Regions from separate parts of the Brevibacterium sp. NPDC056726 genome, predicted to be linked through region 2. Evidence: predicted binding sites of a transcription regulator. Region 2 holds the regulator's gene; the other holds the start of a gene.
What was found. Region 2 encodes HrcA, which represses chaperone genes, less so after heat shock. Its sites were predicted from a motif close to TTNGCACTCGNNNNNNNCGAGTGCNAA; they were not measured.
Positions count from the first base shown of each region.

Region 1: groL (chaperonin GroEL) is a predicted target of HrcA. The motif match lies at 4,126-4,152, and genes of this name have one in related genera.

Region 1 is NZ_JBHTYZ010000001.1:287,843-295,372, reverse strand. It holds gene ACFQ91_RS01330 (uracil-DNA glycosylase) at 1-280, opposite strand, end outside; gene ACFQ91_RS01325 (aldehyde dehydrogenase family protein) at 468-1,934, shown strand; gene ACFQ91_RS01320 (DUF3263 domain-containing protein) at 2,318-2,584, shown strand; gene ACFQ91_RS01315 (LytR C-terminal domain-containing protein) at 2,588-3,247, shown strand; gene ACFQ91_RS01310 (cold-shock protein) at 3,526-3,729, shown strand; gene groL (chaperonin GroEL) at 4,308-5,945, shown strand; gene ACFQ91_RS01300 (DUF1707 domain-containing protein) at 6,035-6,802, opposite strand; gene ACFQ91_RS01295 (sulfite exporter TauE/SafE family protein) at 6,978-7,530, shown strand, end outside.
Region 2 is NZ_JBHTYZ010000004.1:322,280-329,809, reverse strand. It holds gene hemW (radical SAM family heme chaperone HemW) at 1-847, shown strand, start outside; gene ACFQ91_RS10455 (hypothetical protein) at 1,435-1,887, shown strand; gene ACFQ91_RS10450 (DUF4870 domain-containing protein) at 1,990-2,712, opposite strand; gene ACFQ91_RS10445 (DUF3097 domain-containing protein) at 2,903-3,760, opposite strand; gene hrcA (heat-inducible transcriptional repressor HrcA) at 3,941-4,993, shown strand; gene dnaJ (molecular chaperone DnaJ) at 5,066-6,178, shown strand; gene ACFQ91_RS10430 (16S rRNA (uracil(1498)-N(3))-methyltransferase) at 6,175-6,951, shown strand; gene ACFQ91_RS10425 (PhoH family protein) at 7,069-7,530, shown strand, end outside.

The DNA of each region.
Region 1 (7,530 bases), on a different contig from region 2:
ACCGCGGCAGGGGCCTGACCTCGGGGTCGACGGAGAAGGAGAGTCCGATGGGATGGCCGGGAGTCGGGTAGGGGTCCTGCCCGACGATGAGGACCTTGACCTCGGACAGCGGTTCGGCGAATGCCCGGAACACCGCGTCGCCGGCGGGCAGGTACGATCGGCCGGCGGCGATCTCGGCGCGGAGGAAGTCGCCCATCGCGTGGATCCCGGCCTCGGAGTCGGCGAGGGCGTCGGCCCAGTCGGGGGACATGATCGTGCTCAGCTGCGCTGTCGAGGTCATGTCCGCGAGTCTAGCGAGGACCGCCTCGGCGCCGGGAATCCCGCCGGGCAGACCGTCTGTGCATCGCGCGCAGATCGGCTGTGCGCGATCGCGCAGACCCCAGCCGTTCAGCTCCGGCGGCGTCACAGCTATGCTCGAGACAGAGAGTTCATCGAAGAACACCTGACTGGCGAGAGGACAGCGAAGTATGTCGGAATTCCCCGAGGCCAAGGCCTGGAAGATGCTCATCGGCGGAGAATGGGTCGACGCCCTCGACGGAGGCACGCACGACGTCATCACCCCCATCGACCGCAACGTCGTCATCGCCACGGTGCCCGAGGGCAAGGAGGCCGACGCCGACCGCGCCGTCAAGGCCGCACGCGCCGCGTTCCCCGGCTGGGCGGGACTGCCGTTCAAGGAGCGGCAGAAGCTGCTCATCAAGTGCGCCGACGCCCTCGAAGCCGGGTCGGAGGAGCTCGCCGAGCTCACCGCACTCGACACCGGCAACGCGATCCGCACCCAGGCGCGCCCCGAGACCGTCATCCTCGCCGACCTCTTCCGCTACATGGGCGGCGTCGCCGGAGAGGTCAAGGGCACGACCCTGCCGGCCGGTGACAAGCAGTTCCAGTACACGAAGCGCGTGCCCCTCGGCGTCGTCGCCGGCATCCTGCCGTGGAACTCGCCACTGATGATCGCGGCGTTCAAGACCCCGGCCGCGCTCGCCGCCGGCAACACGATCGTCCTCAAGTCCGCCGAGGACGCCCCGCTGACCATCCTCAAGATGGCCGAGCTCATCGCCGACATCCTCCCGCCCGGCGTCCTCAACGTCGTCACCGGCAAGGGCTCGGTCATCGGCGAGGCCCTCAACGTCCACCCCGACGTCGACAAGCTCTCCTTCACCGGGTCGACGAACGTCGGCCGCCACGTCGCCGAGGTCGCCGGCCATCGCCTCGCGCATTCGTCGATGGAGCTCGGCGGCAAGAGCCCGAACATCATCTTCCCCGACTCCGATGACGAGGACACGGTCGAGCAGGTCCTCCTCTCGACGCGCTTCGCCCGGCAGGGCCAGTCGTGCACGATGGGCTCGCGCCTCTTCCTCCACGAGGACATCTACGATTCGTTCCTCGAGAAGCTCGTCGCCGCGGTGGCGAAGATGAAGGTCGGCGACCCGCGCGACGAGGAGACGGACATCGGCGCGATCATCAACCAGAAGCAGTACGACCAGGTCGAGAACTACATCGAGATCGGCAAGGGCATGGACGGCGTCGAGGTCGCCTACGACGGCCACGGCGAGCTCAACGTCGGCGAACCCGGCTTCTACCATGCGCCGGTGATCTTCTCGAAGGCGCAGAACGACTGGCAGACGAGCCAGGAGGAGATCTTCGGTCCCGTCCTCTCCGTCATCCCGTGGAAGACCGTCGACGAGGTCATCTCGATGGCCAACACGAACGAGTACGGCCTCGCCGCCTACGTCTTCACGAAGGACCTCGATTCGGCGCTGACGATGGCCGACCGGATCGAGTCCGGCTGGATCCAGGTCAACCAGGGCGGCGGGCAGCTGGCCGGACAGTCCTACGGCGGCATGAAGAACTCGGGCTTCGGTCGTGAGGCCTCGCTCGAGGGCATGCTCGAGGGCTTCACGCAGATCAAGCAGGTCAACATCCGGATCCGCTGAGCGCCCGGAACCGAGTGCTCCGGCTCAGCCGCGTGCCGGCTCGGCTGGTTCCGGCTCGGCTGCGCCGGTGACCCACAGAGGGCAGGGGAGTGATCCCCTGCCCTCCGTCGCGTCCGGGCGCGCGATCCCCTCGCCGAGGCGACCGACCGATGTGATGTCCATGACCCTGAAGCGTCCGCCTCGGCGCTTGTCGGGGGCGGGCGACGGACAGGGCAGACTGCCCCGTGATCGCGCATGAGCGCTGGTCGCGCGGTGCTCACGGTGGTGACCGGGAGGTGCGGCCGGCTCGCTGCGGCGCGGAGGCGGGCGTGCCGAGAATGACAGCCGTGTCATTCTCCCGATAGCATAAGCTCAAAGAAAACTCGTGAAGGAGCAGACCCCCTATGCCGCAGAACGATGGCGCCTCTGAACTGAGTGAGCTCGAGGTGTCCGTTTTGGAGTTCGAGCGGCGCTGGTGGAAGTACGGGGGAGCGAAGGACCACGCGATCCGCGAGCGCTTCGACATGTCCGCCACGAGCTACTTCCAGATCCTCAACTCCCTGCTCGACAATCCTGCGGCCCTCGCAAGCGACCCCATGCTCGTCAAGCGCCTGCGACGCATCCGCACCACGCGCCAGAGCGAACGCGCTCAGGCTCGCGTCTCGAGGTGACACATGGCTGACGACTACGACGACATCGAACCGGGCCGCCGCAGCGGAGCTCATCGCCAGGAGGCGGCCGCTTCGTCGAACGTCGGCGCGATCGTGCTCGTCATCGTTCTCGCCCTCGTGGCCGTGCTGCTCGTCGTCGCGGCCATCAACATCATCACCTCGTCGATGCGCAATCCCGAGTCGAACGTCGCCGAACCCGCGCCGGAGACCTCGGCCCCGGCGACGCCGACGCCTTCGGAGAGCGAAGTCAGCGTCGCCGACTCCTCACTCACGGTCGACGTCCTCAACGGCTCCGGGGTCTCCGGCGTCGCGCGGGACTTCTCCTCGGTCGTCGAGGAGGAGGGCTGGACCGTCGGCCAGGTCGGCAACTACTCGACGGCCCGCAGCGACTCGGTCGTCTACTACCGCGACGACGCCGATGAGGCGCAGGCCCAGCTCGTCGCCGATGCCCTCGGCATCGAGGCCACCGAGCAGTCGAACGACTTCACCGCCGACCTCACGGTGCTCATCTGCTCGGACATCGCCCAGCGCGGACCCGCCTCGAGCGGCGGCGAATTCGCCGGCACCGAGGAGTCGGGAGCCCAGGGCGGCGGAACGACGGCCGCTGACGGCGCTGGGACGACCGGTGGCGATTCGACGGACGGCAGCCTCGGCGAGGGCTGAGCACTGCGCGACTGACCAGGGTGAACGCCGCTGGAATTCAAATGTAACGAATTGATAACAGTGTTGAGCGAACCTGAGACGCGCACCACGCTGGGGTAGAGTTTTACCAGCTAGGCAAGCACTGCACCTTGTGTTCTGATCGTGCTTCACCGAGATCAATCTCCAGAGGTCAATGAGAGAAATCGCGGGGTCTGTTGAGGTTTACTAGCGTTCGCTCTTCGCCACTGAGCTGTGGGGTCGGGCGAATTTCAAATGACACTGCATTTTATGGAGAAGCAATGGCACAAGGCACCGTCAAGTGGTTCAACGCCGAAAAGGGCTACGGATTCATCACGCTCGAAGGCGATGGCCAGGACGTGTTCGTTCACTGGAGCGCGATCCAGATGGACGGCTACCGCTCGCTCGAAGAGGGCCAGCAGGTTGAGTTCGAGGTCGGAGAAGGACAGAAGGGTCCCCAGGCGGAATCCGTCACCCTCCTCTGATCGTCTCTGATCACATCCGAGTCGGGAGCCTGAGGCTGTCGCAGCATCGGGTCGGCGGTCTGCGCTGATCGTCGATCCCCGAGCTGCTGCGGATCATTCGCTCCGACGTGGTTTGAACGCCGTCGACCGCCGAACGGTCGGCATTGAGAAGACGTCGAGTCGCACGCGACTCGGCGTCTTCTGCGTCGGGGGCGGGGTGCCGGGGACGGCGCTGTCGGCCGCTGATGTCCGACGCCGGGGATCCGCGATTGCCGTCAGCTGGCTATGGTGACCCGGCCCTCGACAGTGGGGGCCCGGTAGCCCGTGCCACGCGTTCGCGCTGAGCCGAACGCCTCGGCGATGCCCGGAAACGCGCCTGACGAAACGCCCGGAATCACTGGCGTCGGCAGGATTTCGTTTGCACTCTCCCCCTGAGAGTGCTAAATCTAGTACTGGTGAAAACCACGGGATTTCATCAGTCGTCTCGAGAGCGTGGTCCCTGTGTGGAATGGAACATGCGGACACACTCTCTGCCGTCGCGGGCGCTGACGACTGCTCTGCGATTCCAGTCCACTCCATCAGGGAGGATCTAGGCCACTATGGCAAAGATGATTGCATTCGACGAAGAAGCTCGTCGGGGACTCGAAGCTGGCCTCAACCAGCTGGCGGACGCGGTCAAGGTGACTCTTGGACCCCGCGGTCGCAACGTCGTGCTCGAAAAGCAGTGGGGCGCACCCACCATCACCAACGATGGCGTGTCCATTGCCAAGGAGATCGAACTCGAGGATCCCTACGAGAAGATCGGCGCTGAGCTCGTCAAGGAAGTCGCCAAGAAGACCGACGACGTCGCCGGCGACGGCACCACCACCGCCACCGTTCTCGCTCAGGCACTCGTCCGCGAGGGTCTGCGCAACGTGGCAGCCGGTGCTGACCCGCTCAGCCTCAAGCGCGGCATCGAGAAGGCCGTCGCGGCCGTCACCGATGTCCTGCTCGACAACGCCATCGAGATCGAGACGAAGCAGCAGATCGCTGCGACCGCCGGCATCTCCGCCGGTGATCCCGCGATCGGTGAGCTCATCGCCGAGGCGATCGACAAGGTCGGCAAGGAAGGCGTCGTCACCGTCGAGGAGTCCAACACCTTCGGACTCGAACTCGAACTGACCGAGGGCATGCGCTTCGACAAGGGCTACATCTCCGGTTACTTCGTCACCGACACCGACCGTCAGGAAGCTGTCCTCGAGGATCCCTACATCCTCATCGTCAACTCGAAGATCTCCAACGTCAAGGACCTGCTGCCCGTCCTCGAGAAGGTGCAGCAGACCAACAAGCCGCTGCTGATCATCGCCGAGGACGTCGAGGGCGAAGCCCTGGCCGTGCTCGTGCTCAACAAGATCCGCGGCACCTTCAAGTCCGTCGCCGTCAAGGCACCGGGCTTCGGTGACCGTCGCAAGGCGCAGCTCGCCGACATCGCCATCCTCACGGGTGGCCAGGTCGTCTCCGAGGAAGTCGGGCTCAAGCTCGACAACGTCACCCTCGACCTGCTCGGCACCGCACGCAAGGTCGTCGTCACCAAGGACGAGACGACCATCATCGAAGGCGCCGGTGACGCCGACGAGATCGCCGGCCGCGTGGCCCAGATCCGTGCGGAGATCGAGAACTCGGATTCCGACTACGACCGTGAGAAGCTGCAGGAGCGCCTGGCCAAGCTGGCCGGCGGTGTTGCCGTCATCAAGGCCGGAGCCGCGACCGAGGTCGAGCTCAAGGAGACCAAGCACCGCATCGAAGACGCCGTGCGCAATGCGAAGGCCGCTGTGGAAGAGGGAATTGTCGCCGGTGGCGGCGTCGCTCTCATCCAGGCCGGCAAGCAGGCGTTCGACGACCTCTCGCTCACCGGCGACGAGGCGACGGGTGCGAACATCGTCAAGGTCGGCATCGAGGCGCCGCTCAAGCAGATCGCCACGAACGCCGGACTCGAAGCCGGAGTCGTCGCCGACAAGGTCGCGAACCTCGAACCGGGCTGGGGCCTCAACGCCGCCACCGGTGAGTACGAGGACCTGCTCGCGGCCGGCATCAACGATCCGGTCAAGGTGACCCGCTCGGCTCTGCAGAACGCCGCGTCGATCGCCGGTCTGTTCCTCACCACCGAGTCGGTCGTCGCCGACAAGCCCGAGAAGGCCGCACCGGGTGCTGACGCAGCCGCTGCCGGCATGGAGGGCATGGGCGGCATGGGCTTCTGACCCACGCCCGCCAGGCACTGAGAGAGCCGTGCCATCACCCGCAGGGGTGGTGGCGCGGCTCTTCTCTTTCCTGCACTCGGCTGCCCCGCTCAGTCCCAGGGGTTGCCGCGACGGCGCCGCCGCTCTTCCCTCCGCCGTCGCAGTTCGTCGGTCGACGGCTCCTGCCCGGGAGCGTAGGGCGGGGCGAGCGGGTGGGGAGGCTGAAGGCCGTGGCCGAAGTTCTCCTCGTAGTCGTCGTCCTGTCGCGGCTGCTCCTCGAGCTGGCGCTTCGCCTCCTCATCACCGAGGTGGGCCCGGGCGCGCTTCGTCAGCTCCTGTTTGCGTTTGCGGATGATCTCCTCTTTGCCGGTCATCTGCGCGACCGCGCCGAAGAACATCGGACCGAGGATGAAGATCGGCCAGAAGAAGATGAGGCCGCCGGAGAAGAGACTCGTCGCTCCCCAGATGAGGAGCATGAAACCGGCAGGACCGGCCATGAGACCGATGAGGGCGCGTTTGACGCGGTCGCGGTAGAACTTCTCCGCGGCTTCCTGGATCTGCTCGGGCGTGATCGGAATCCGATCATCGCTGAGCTGAGCCAGCGCGCGAGCCCGGCTCGCCTCGTCGAGGTGGTCGGGATCGACGGGTTCGGCCTCGGCGATGACGAGATCGTCGATGAGCGACGGGATCTCTCCGAGCGTCTTCACCCGCGCCGCCGCCTCGGTGCGCTCATCGAACTCCTCGGCATCGATCTGTCCGAGGGCATACGCCTCGGAGAGCACGTCGGTGACCACGGCTCGATCGGCATCGGAGGCTCTGACCTGCCCGTAATCGCGCGGGTCGGCGCTGAAGCGGGACCAGAGTGGACGACTTTCCATCTGTCTACTGTAACCCCGCTCCCACGGCCGCAATCCTGGGACGTCGCGGCGAATGCGGCGAGAGAATCTCGTCCGCCACAGCCGCTGTCCGGTCGTGGAGACTCCTCTCCAGGCACGGCGACTCACGGTGCGGGCGCCCCCTCTGAGCGGGGGTGAAACCACTACACTTGCTCAGGTGGAACCTGTGGTCGTGCTCATCCTCGCAGCGGTCTTCATCGGGGCACTCGCACAGCGCATCACCGGAATGGGCTTCGGCCTGGTCTCCGGGCCGTTCCTCGTCCTCCTCCTCGATCCCGTCTCCGGGGTCCTCCTCGTCAACCTCTGCGGCATCGTCGCGGCCGCCACCGTCTTCGCGCGGACATGGCGCGAGGTCGAATGGCCGGTGTTCTGGAAGCTCGCGGTCGGCACGGTCGTCGGCACGGTGCCCGGGGCGCTGCTGACGACGGCGCTGCCGACGGCGTCGCTGCAGGTGCTCATCGGCGCCCTCATCATCGCCTCGCTCGCCGTCTCCCTGCTCATCGGTCGGGTCGGGACGACGATGCCGGCGAACTTCGGCACGCAGTTCTCGGCCGGCTTCGTCTCCGGCACGATGTCGGCAGCGGCCGGCGCCGGGGGACCCGCGGTGAGCGCGTATGCGGTGCTCACCCGGTGGGAGCACCGGCCGTTCGCGGCGACCCTGCAGCCGTTCCTCGTCGTCGGCACCGCCTCGGCGATCATCGCGAAGGTCA
Region 2 (7,530 bases):
GGCGAACCCCGACACGCTCGACCCCGGCTACATCGACACGCTCGCGACGGCCGGCTTCACCCGGATGTCGGTGGGCATGCAGTCGGCGGTGCCGCACGTGCTCGCCACGCTCGACCGCACGCATGATCCGAAGAAGATCCCCGAGGTCACCCGGTGGATCAAGGACGCGGACCTCGAACTCAGCCTCGACCTCATCTACGGCACTCCGGGCGAGTCGATCGCGGACTGGAGGACCTCCCTCGAGGCCGCGCTCGAGGGCGACGTCGACCACATCTCCGCGTACTCGCTCATCGTCGAACCCGGCACGAAGATGGGAGTGATGGTCCGTCGAGGGCAGCTGCCGATGCCCGACGAGGACGATCTCGCCGACAAGTACGAGATCGCCGATGCCGCCATGGCCTCCGCGGGCCTGAACTGGTACGAGGTGAGCAACTGGTCGACGTCGGAGGCGACCCGCTGCGACCACAACATGGCGTATTGGCGCAATGCCGACTGGTGGGGTTTCGGACCGGGGGCGCATTCGCACATCGGGGGAGTGCGGTTCTGGAACGCGAAGCACCCGCGAGCCTGGTCCGACCGGCTGCGCGCCGGTGACTCGCCGGCGATCGGCCGGGAAGTGCTCTCGGCGTCGACGCGGGAGATCGAACGGATCATGCTCGCCGCCCGCATCGACTCCGAGCTGCCGCTCGAAACGCTGGCCCCCGGCAGCGACGCCGCGATCAGGACCTTCGTCAAGCAGGGGCTTCTCGACGCCGAGGCGGTCGAGAGCGGCCGCTTCTCACCGACCCTGCAGGGCCGGCTCATGGCCGACTACATGGTCCGCGTCCTCACGGAGTTCGTGGACTGAGGCCGGCAAGGCAGGCTCGCGGTGCCGACGTCCTGCTACGCTGACTACAGATATGGTGGCATCCCTCGCGGAAGCTCATTGTCCCGCGGGCGTGCACTGGGGGAATCTCGCCGGGGAGGTGGCCGATGCCCAGTTCCGATCCGTACGAAGAGCCGTCTGGCCTGCCCCCGTTCCCACAGAGTGCCGAGCGCCCCTCGGATTCCCGATCCGAAGTGCAGCCCACACGGTCACCGGCGCCGCGAGTGGAGATCTCACGGTCCGGCGAGGGGGAGAATGAGCATCGCGACGACCGGCATCTCCCTCCGTCGCTCCCGCACCCACACTCTGCTCGGTCGCAGCGCCCGACTGTGGCACAGGGGATCGGTCGGGTGAGCGGCGACGTCAAGAACGTCGCGGTGCGTGCCACGGGCACAATGAGCCACTCAGCGCTGTGGACGAAGGGGCGCAGAGCTGCGGGACGTGCGTCGGCGACGGCTCTGTCCGGAGGCCGCGTGGCATGGGAGGCATCGACGGCGGCTGTCCACGCCTACACGACGGCGTCCTCCCTTCATGCAGATCGCACCGGTCGCAAGCGCCGACCGTGGGAAGTGCTCGCTGCAGCGATCCTCGGGTTGATCGCCCCGCTGTTCATTGCGCTGGCAGTCATCGTCATGGCCGTCACCGGTGGCAGGACGCTGAGAGCGGCGGGTTTCGCGCTGCGGCAGGTGGGCGGCAGCACCGGAGCAGAGGCGGTCACCGCCGTCGGTGACATGTCGACCGCCCTGGCCAATGCGCTTGTGGTGGTGGGCATCATCGTCGGGTTCATCGTCGTCGTGGCCTTCGTCGTCTATGCCTGGCGACTTCTCGTGGGGCGCGGCCGCGCGCGGTGGATCGCCCTCGCTGCACTCATCGTGTCTCTGTTCGTCCTCACACCGCTCAGCCCGATCCTCGTCACGGGTTTTCAGCTGTTCGGTGTCACCAGTCTCGTCTTCGCTTTTCTGCCGCGATCCTCGGCGTGGTTTGCCCACCGCCGGCGCGGCACGCGCTGGGCTGCGCGATGAACGACGACGGGCCGCCGTGCCTCAGCACGGCGGCCCGTCTCGGTTGACTGTCAGTGTCTGACTGTCAGTGTCGGAGTCGATCGGCTCGGGAGCCGGTCACTCTCACTTGACGAAGGGGATCGTCATCGGGATCTTGTAGCACTCGCCCTTGTTCGCGGCCATCGCGGCGATGATCTGGAAGACGATGGCACAGATCCAGACGGCGATGTAGAGGAAATAGCCGACGATGACGAACATGAGGAGTCCGCTGACGAAGTACGCGATGAGGATCGTGAGCTGGAAGTTCAGGGACTGACGAGCGGTCTCGCGGACGAAGGGGGACTCGTCCTTCTTCACGAGGAACATGATGAGCGGCAGCAGCCAGCCGAGGAAGATCGCTCCGACATCAGTCCACAGCGCCGTCGTCCGCTCGGACTCGTTGGCATTCCAGAAGCGCTCGGAGCCGGGTCCGTAGGCGGCCTCGGGGAGGTTGGCAGAATTGAACATCGCGGGATTGCCCTGCTGGATCCCGTAACCGGGCTGCTGCCCGCCGTAGCCCTGTCCGCTGTAGCCCTGCTGCGAACCGTACTGCTGCTGGCTGCCGTAGTTCTGGCCGCCATAGCTCTGCGGCTGGCTCCCGTACTGATTCTGCTGCGAGCCGTAGTTCTGCTGCGACCCGTACTGCTGTCCGCCGTTGTTCGGCTGCGACCCGTACTGGTTCTGCTGCGAGCCGTACTGGTTGGGCTGGCTGTAGGGCTGCTGGGGTCCCGACGCCTGGGAGTAGTCGGGCGGCATCGGGCGGGACTGGTGCTGATCGCCGTTCGGCGGCTGCGGGGAATTCGACATGACGGGTCCTTTCGAGAAGCTTCTGCCCCCTTACCCTAATCGACCTGCCTCGCCCGGACGTGGGAATGGTGTTCCAAATCCATCACAAACGCCCGCGCGGACGCTGGCCGCAGCCTGTCCGTGCACCGGCCCCGCAGCGAACGCAGTCCCCGGAGCGACCGCAGTCCACACACCGCCTCGGAGCGAAACGTCAGTCCACGGTGACGAAGTCGATGAGCTCCTCGACCCGGCCCGAGAGCGTCGGCTCGACGTCGGCGATCGTCGTCACCGACTTGAGTATCCGCACCCAGCCGGCGGCGACGTCCCTGTGGTCGGCGTGCGGCCAGCCGATGCGGCGCAGGATCCCGGTCTTCCAATCCTCGCCGCGCGGCACGGTCGGCCATGCGTCGATGCCGACGACCCGCGGCTTGACCGCCTGCCAGATGTCGACGTAGGGGTGACCGATGATGTGGACGACCTCGGCGTAACGGGGATCGGCGCGGACCGCCTCGGCGATCTTCGACTCCTTGGTGCCCTTCACCAGGTGGTCGGCGAGGATGCCGACGCGGTGCTGCCGGTCGGGACCGAAGGCCTCGAGCTTGTCGGCGACGTCGTCGAGCCCGCCGAGCGGTTCGACGACGACGCCCTCGATGCGCAGGTCATCGCCCCAGATCTTCTCGACGAGCTCGGCGTCGTGCTTGCCCTCGACCCAGATCCGCGACCCCCTGGCCACCCGCGCCTTCGCATCGGCGACGGCCCGCGACCCCGAGGCGGTGCGACCGGGCGCCTGCGGCTTCCGTTTGGGCAGCCGCAGATCGACGGGCTCGCCTTCGAAGAGGAATCCCGGACCCAGAGGGAACGCCCGGCGCCCGCCGCGGCGATCCTCGAGGGTGACGACGACGCCGCTCGCGGTCTTCTCCGCCCCGATGACCGCCCCGACGAACCCGCTCATCGCGTCTTCGAGGACCATGCCGAGGCCGACCTCGACGGGGCGGGACTTCTTCGGGCGGTGCGAGGACGGCGAGGATCCCGAGAGGACATCCGAGCCGTAGCGATCAAAGGCATTCACGGTGCCCCAGCCTAGTGAATCGCCCCCGGCGCGGCCGGGCTGACACGCAGGCCGGGTGCCGACGGCCGCCGCGGAATCCGCGCGCCCCGGCGGGAGGAGGGGGCGGACGTGAAATCACGGATCAAGAGGCGTAGAATTGGCACTCTGAGTATTCGAGTGCCAAATCCGGGGAGGAGACGAATGAACGACAGCAGGCGCGCGCAGGTGCTGCGGGCAATCGTCGAAGACTTCGTGGCCACGAACGAACCCGTCGGATCGAAGGCGATCGTCCAGCGCCACACCCTCGGCGTCTCACCGGCGACGATCCGCAACGACATGGCCCAACTCGAGGCCGAGGGCTACATCGCCCAGCCCCACACCTCGGCCGGTCGCATCCCCACCGACCTCGGCTACCGCATGTTCGTCGACCGCATCGACGAGTTCAAGCCCCTCAGCCACGCCGAGCGCCGCGCGATCCTCCAGGTCGTCGACGGCGACGTCGACCTCGACGGGATGCTCGACCGCACGGTCCGCGTCCTCGCCGGACTCACCCACCAGGTCGCGCTCATCCAGTACCCGATGGTCTCGCAGGCGCGCATCAAGCACATCGAGGTCGTCGGGCTCGCCCCCGGCCGCATCCTCGTCGTCCTCATCACCGATGCAGGCCAGGTCGAGCAGAAGATCGTGACGAGCGCCGAGGCGGTCGATGACGCCGATCTGCAGCGGTTCCGCGAGCGGATCAACTCCGAATTCGCCGGTGCCAAGCTCTCCCGCGTAGACGTCCGCGGGGCCGACCACGGCGCCGAGGTGGGCGCGACGGCGGCCGCGACCGGACCCGATGACGAGGCGGGCAGTCCCGTCCTCGATCGCATCCGCGACGCTGTCATCGACCTCGTCGCGGCGACCCGCGAGGAGCGCATCATCATGGCCGGCACTGCGAACCTCGCGCGCTCCGGCTCCGAGTTCGGCGAGCAGATGGCCCCGATCCTCGAGGCCTTCGAGGAGCAGGTCGTGCTGCTCCGGCTGCTCACCTCGATGGCCGAGGACCACGCGGAGATCAGCGTGCGCATCGGCCGTGAGAACACTCACGAGTCCTTCAGCTCGACATCCGTCGTCGCCGCCGAATATGGTCATCTGGCGGGATCCTCGGCCCGCCTGGCCGTCCTCGGTCCCACGCGCATGGACTATCCGACGACGATCTCGGCCGTGCGAGCCGTTGCCAAATACGTCTCCTCCGCCCTCGACCAGGGGTAGGCCCGCCGGCAGCCCGGGCGCGACCCACCCACCTCACACGCACACACCACCACCAGGGAAAGAGAAGTTTCTGTGGCCGATCACTACGAAGCACTCGGAGTGTCGAAGGACGCTTCGGCGGCTGAGATCAAGAAGTCCTATCTCAAGCTGGCCCGCAAGTACCACCCCGACGTCAACCCCGGATACGACGAGGAGTTCAAGTCGATCTCGCTTGCCTACGAGGTCCTCTCCGATCCGGACAAGCGCCGCAACTACGACATGGGCGGCGGCGACAACGGGCAGGGCTTCCCGGCCGGCGGCTTCGGCGGCTTCGGCGACATCTTCGAGACGTTCTTCGGCGGCGGGGGAGGCTCCGCCGGCGGTCCGATCCCGCGCATGCAGCGCGGCAAGGACGCCCTCGTCGGCGTCAACATCGACCTGCAGACCGCGGCCTTCGGCGGCACCGTCGACCTCGACGTCACCACTGCCGTCGTCTGCGAGACCTGCCACGGCGCCGGCACCCAGGACGGCACCTCCGTCGAGACCTGTTCGCTGTGCCACGGCTCCGGCAGCATCCAGCGGATGACCCGGACCCTGCTGGGACAGATGGTGACGAACCAGACGTGCAACCAGTGCCACGGCTACGGCACCGTCATCCCGCACCCCTGCCTCAACTGCCAGGGCGACGGCCGCGTGCGCAAGCAGCGGACGATGAAGATCCGCATCCCCGCCGGCGTCTCCGACGGCACCCGCATCCAGCTGTCGGCCCAGGGCGAGGTCGGCCCCGGCGGCGGACCCGCCGGTGACCTCTTCGTCGAGGTCATGGTCGCCCGCCACGAGGTGTTCCGCCGCGACGGCGACAACCTCCGCGCCGCCGTGTCCGTCCCGATGACCGCCGCCGCACTGGGCGCCCGGATCCCGTTCGAGACCTTCGACGGCGTCCAGGACCTCGACATCGAACCCGGCACGCAGTCGGGCACCGTCGTCAAGCTCCCGGGCCTCGGCGCGACCCGCCTGCGCACCGAGACCCGCGGCGACCTCCTCATCACCGTCGACGTCGTCACCCCCGACAAGATCGACGATGAGCAGAAGGAGCTGCTCGCCCAGCTCGCGAAGCTGCGCGGCGAGGAGACCCCGCGGGCCCAGATCACGACGGAGTCCCGCGGCATGTTCTCCCGCATGCGTGAGAAGTTCGCCGGTCGGTGAGTCTCCCGGTCTTCCATTCGCCCCAGGCCGCCGAGGCGGTCGCCGGTCGCGCGCTCACCCTCGGTGAGGACGTGGCCGGGCACGCCGTGCGGGTCCGCCGCATCGGTCCCGGCGAGGAGATCGACGTCGTCGACGGGCACGGGACGCGGGCCCGGGGAACCGTGGCGACCGCCTCGGCGACGGAGCTCACCCTCGACGTCACCGAGGTGGCCGCCACCCCGGAGGCCACGCCCCGTCTCGTCCTCGTCCAGGCCCTCGCGAAGGGCGACCGCGACCTCCAGGCCATCGAAGCGGCCACGGAGATCGGGGTCGACGAGATCATCCCGTGGGCAGCCGACCGCTCGATCGCCGATTGGCCGGCGAAGAAGCAGGCGAAGATGGCGGCGAAATGGGAGAACCTCCTCACCGCCGCCTCCCTGCAGTCGCGGCGCTCCCGCTTCCCCGTGCTCACCGAGCTGGCCCGCGGTGCCGAACTCCTCACCCGCCTCGGCGAGGGGACCGCACCGGAGGGCGAACCGCCTGCCGATGCGATCTTCGTCCTCCACGAGACCGCGGAGCTCAGGCTCTCGACGGCACTGGCCGACCTCGACACCGCGGCGACGGCGCGGATCGTCCTCATCGTCGGACCCGAAGGCGGGATCAGCGACCGGGAGCTCGCCTCGCTATCCGGAATCGGGGCCACCCCCGTCCTCCTCGGCGACACCGTCCTGCGGTCCTCCTCGGCGGGACCGGCGGGACTCGTGCTCGCACAGAATTCCCTGGGCCGCTGGTGAGATACCGGACTACGATGGGAATGCACCCTGCTGCGCTCCGACCGCGGAGCGCCCGATCAACGAAGGACTGTTCTGGACACCTCCACTGACGCCACGACCACCACCGCCTCGGAGACCGTGCGTCTCGTCATCCCCGAATCGATCGACCTCGTCGAATTCTTCGGACCCGGGGAGGCCAACCTCCGGGCGCTCGAGAAGGTCTACCCCGAGCTCGACCTCCACCTGCGCGCCAACCAGCTCCAGGCCGCCGGCGACCCGGACCAGGTGAGCGCGTTCGTCTCCGTCATCGGCGAACTCAAGAAGCTCCACCAGTCGGGCCACCGCATCGACGAGGAGACGATCGAGCGGGTCGCCTCGTTCTCCTCCGAGGGCAAGGCCGCCTCGGCGGTGATGGGCACGAACATCCTCTCGACCCGGGGCAAGTCGATCCGGCCGAAGACGATGGGCCAGCACGACTACGTCAAGGCGATCCGGAACAACACGATCACCTTCGGCATCGGCCCCGCCGGCACGGGCAAGACGTATCTCGCGATGGCGATGGCCGTCAACGCCCTGCAGAACAAGGACGTCTCCCGGATC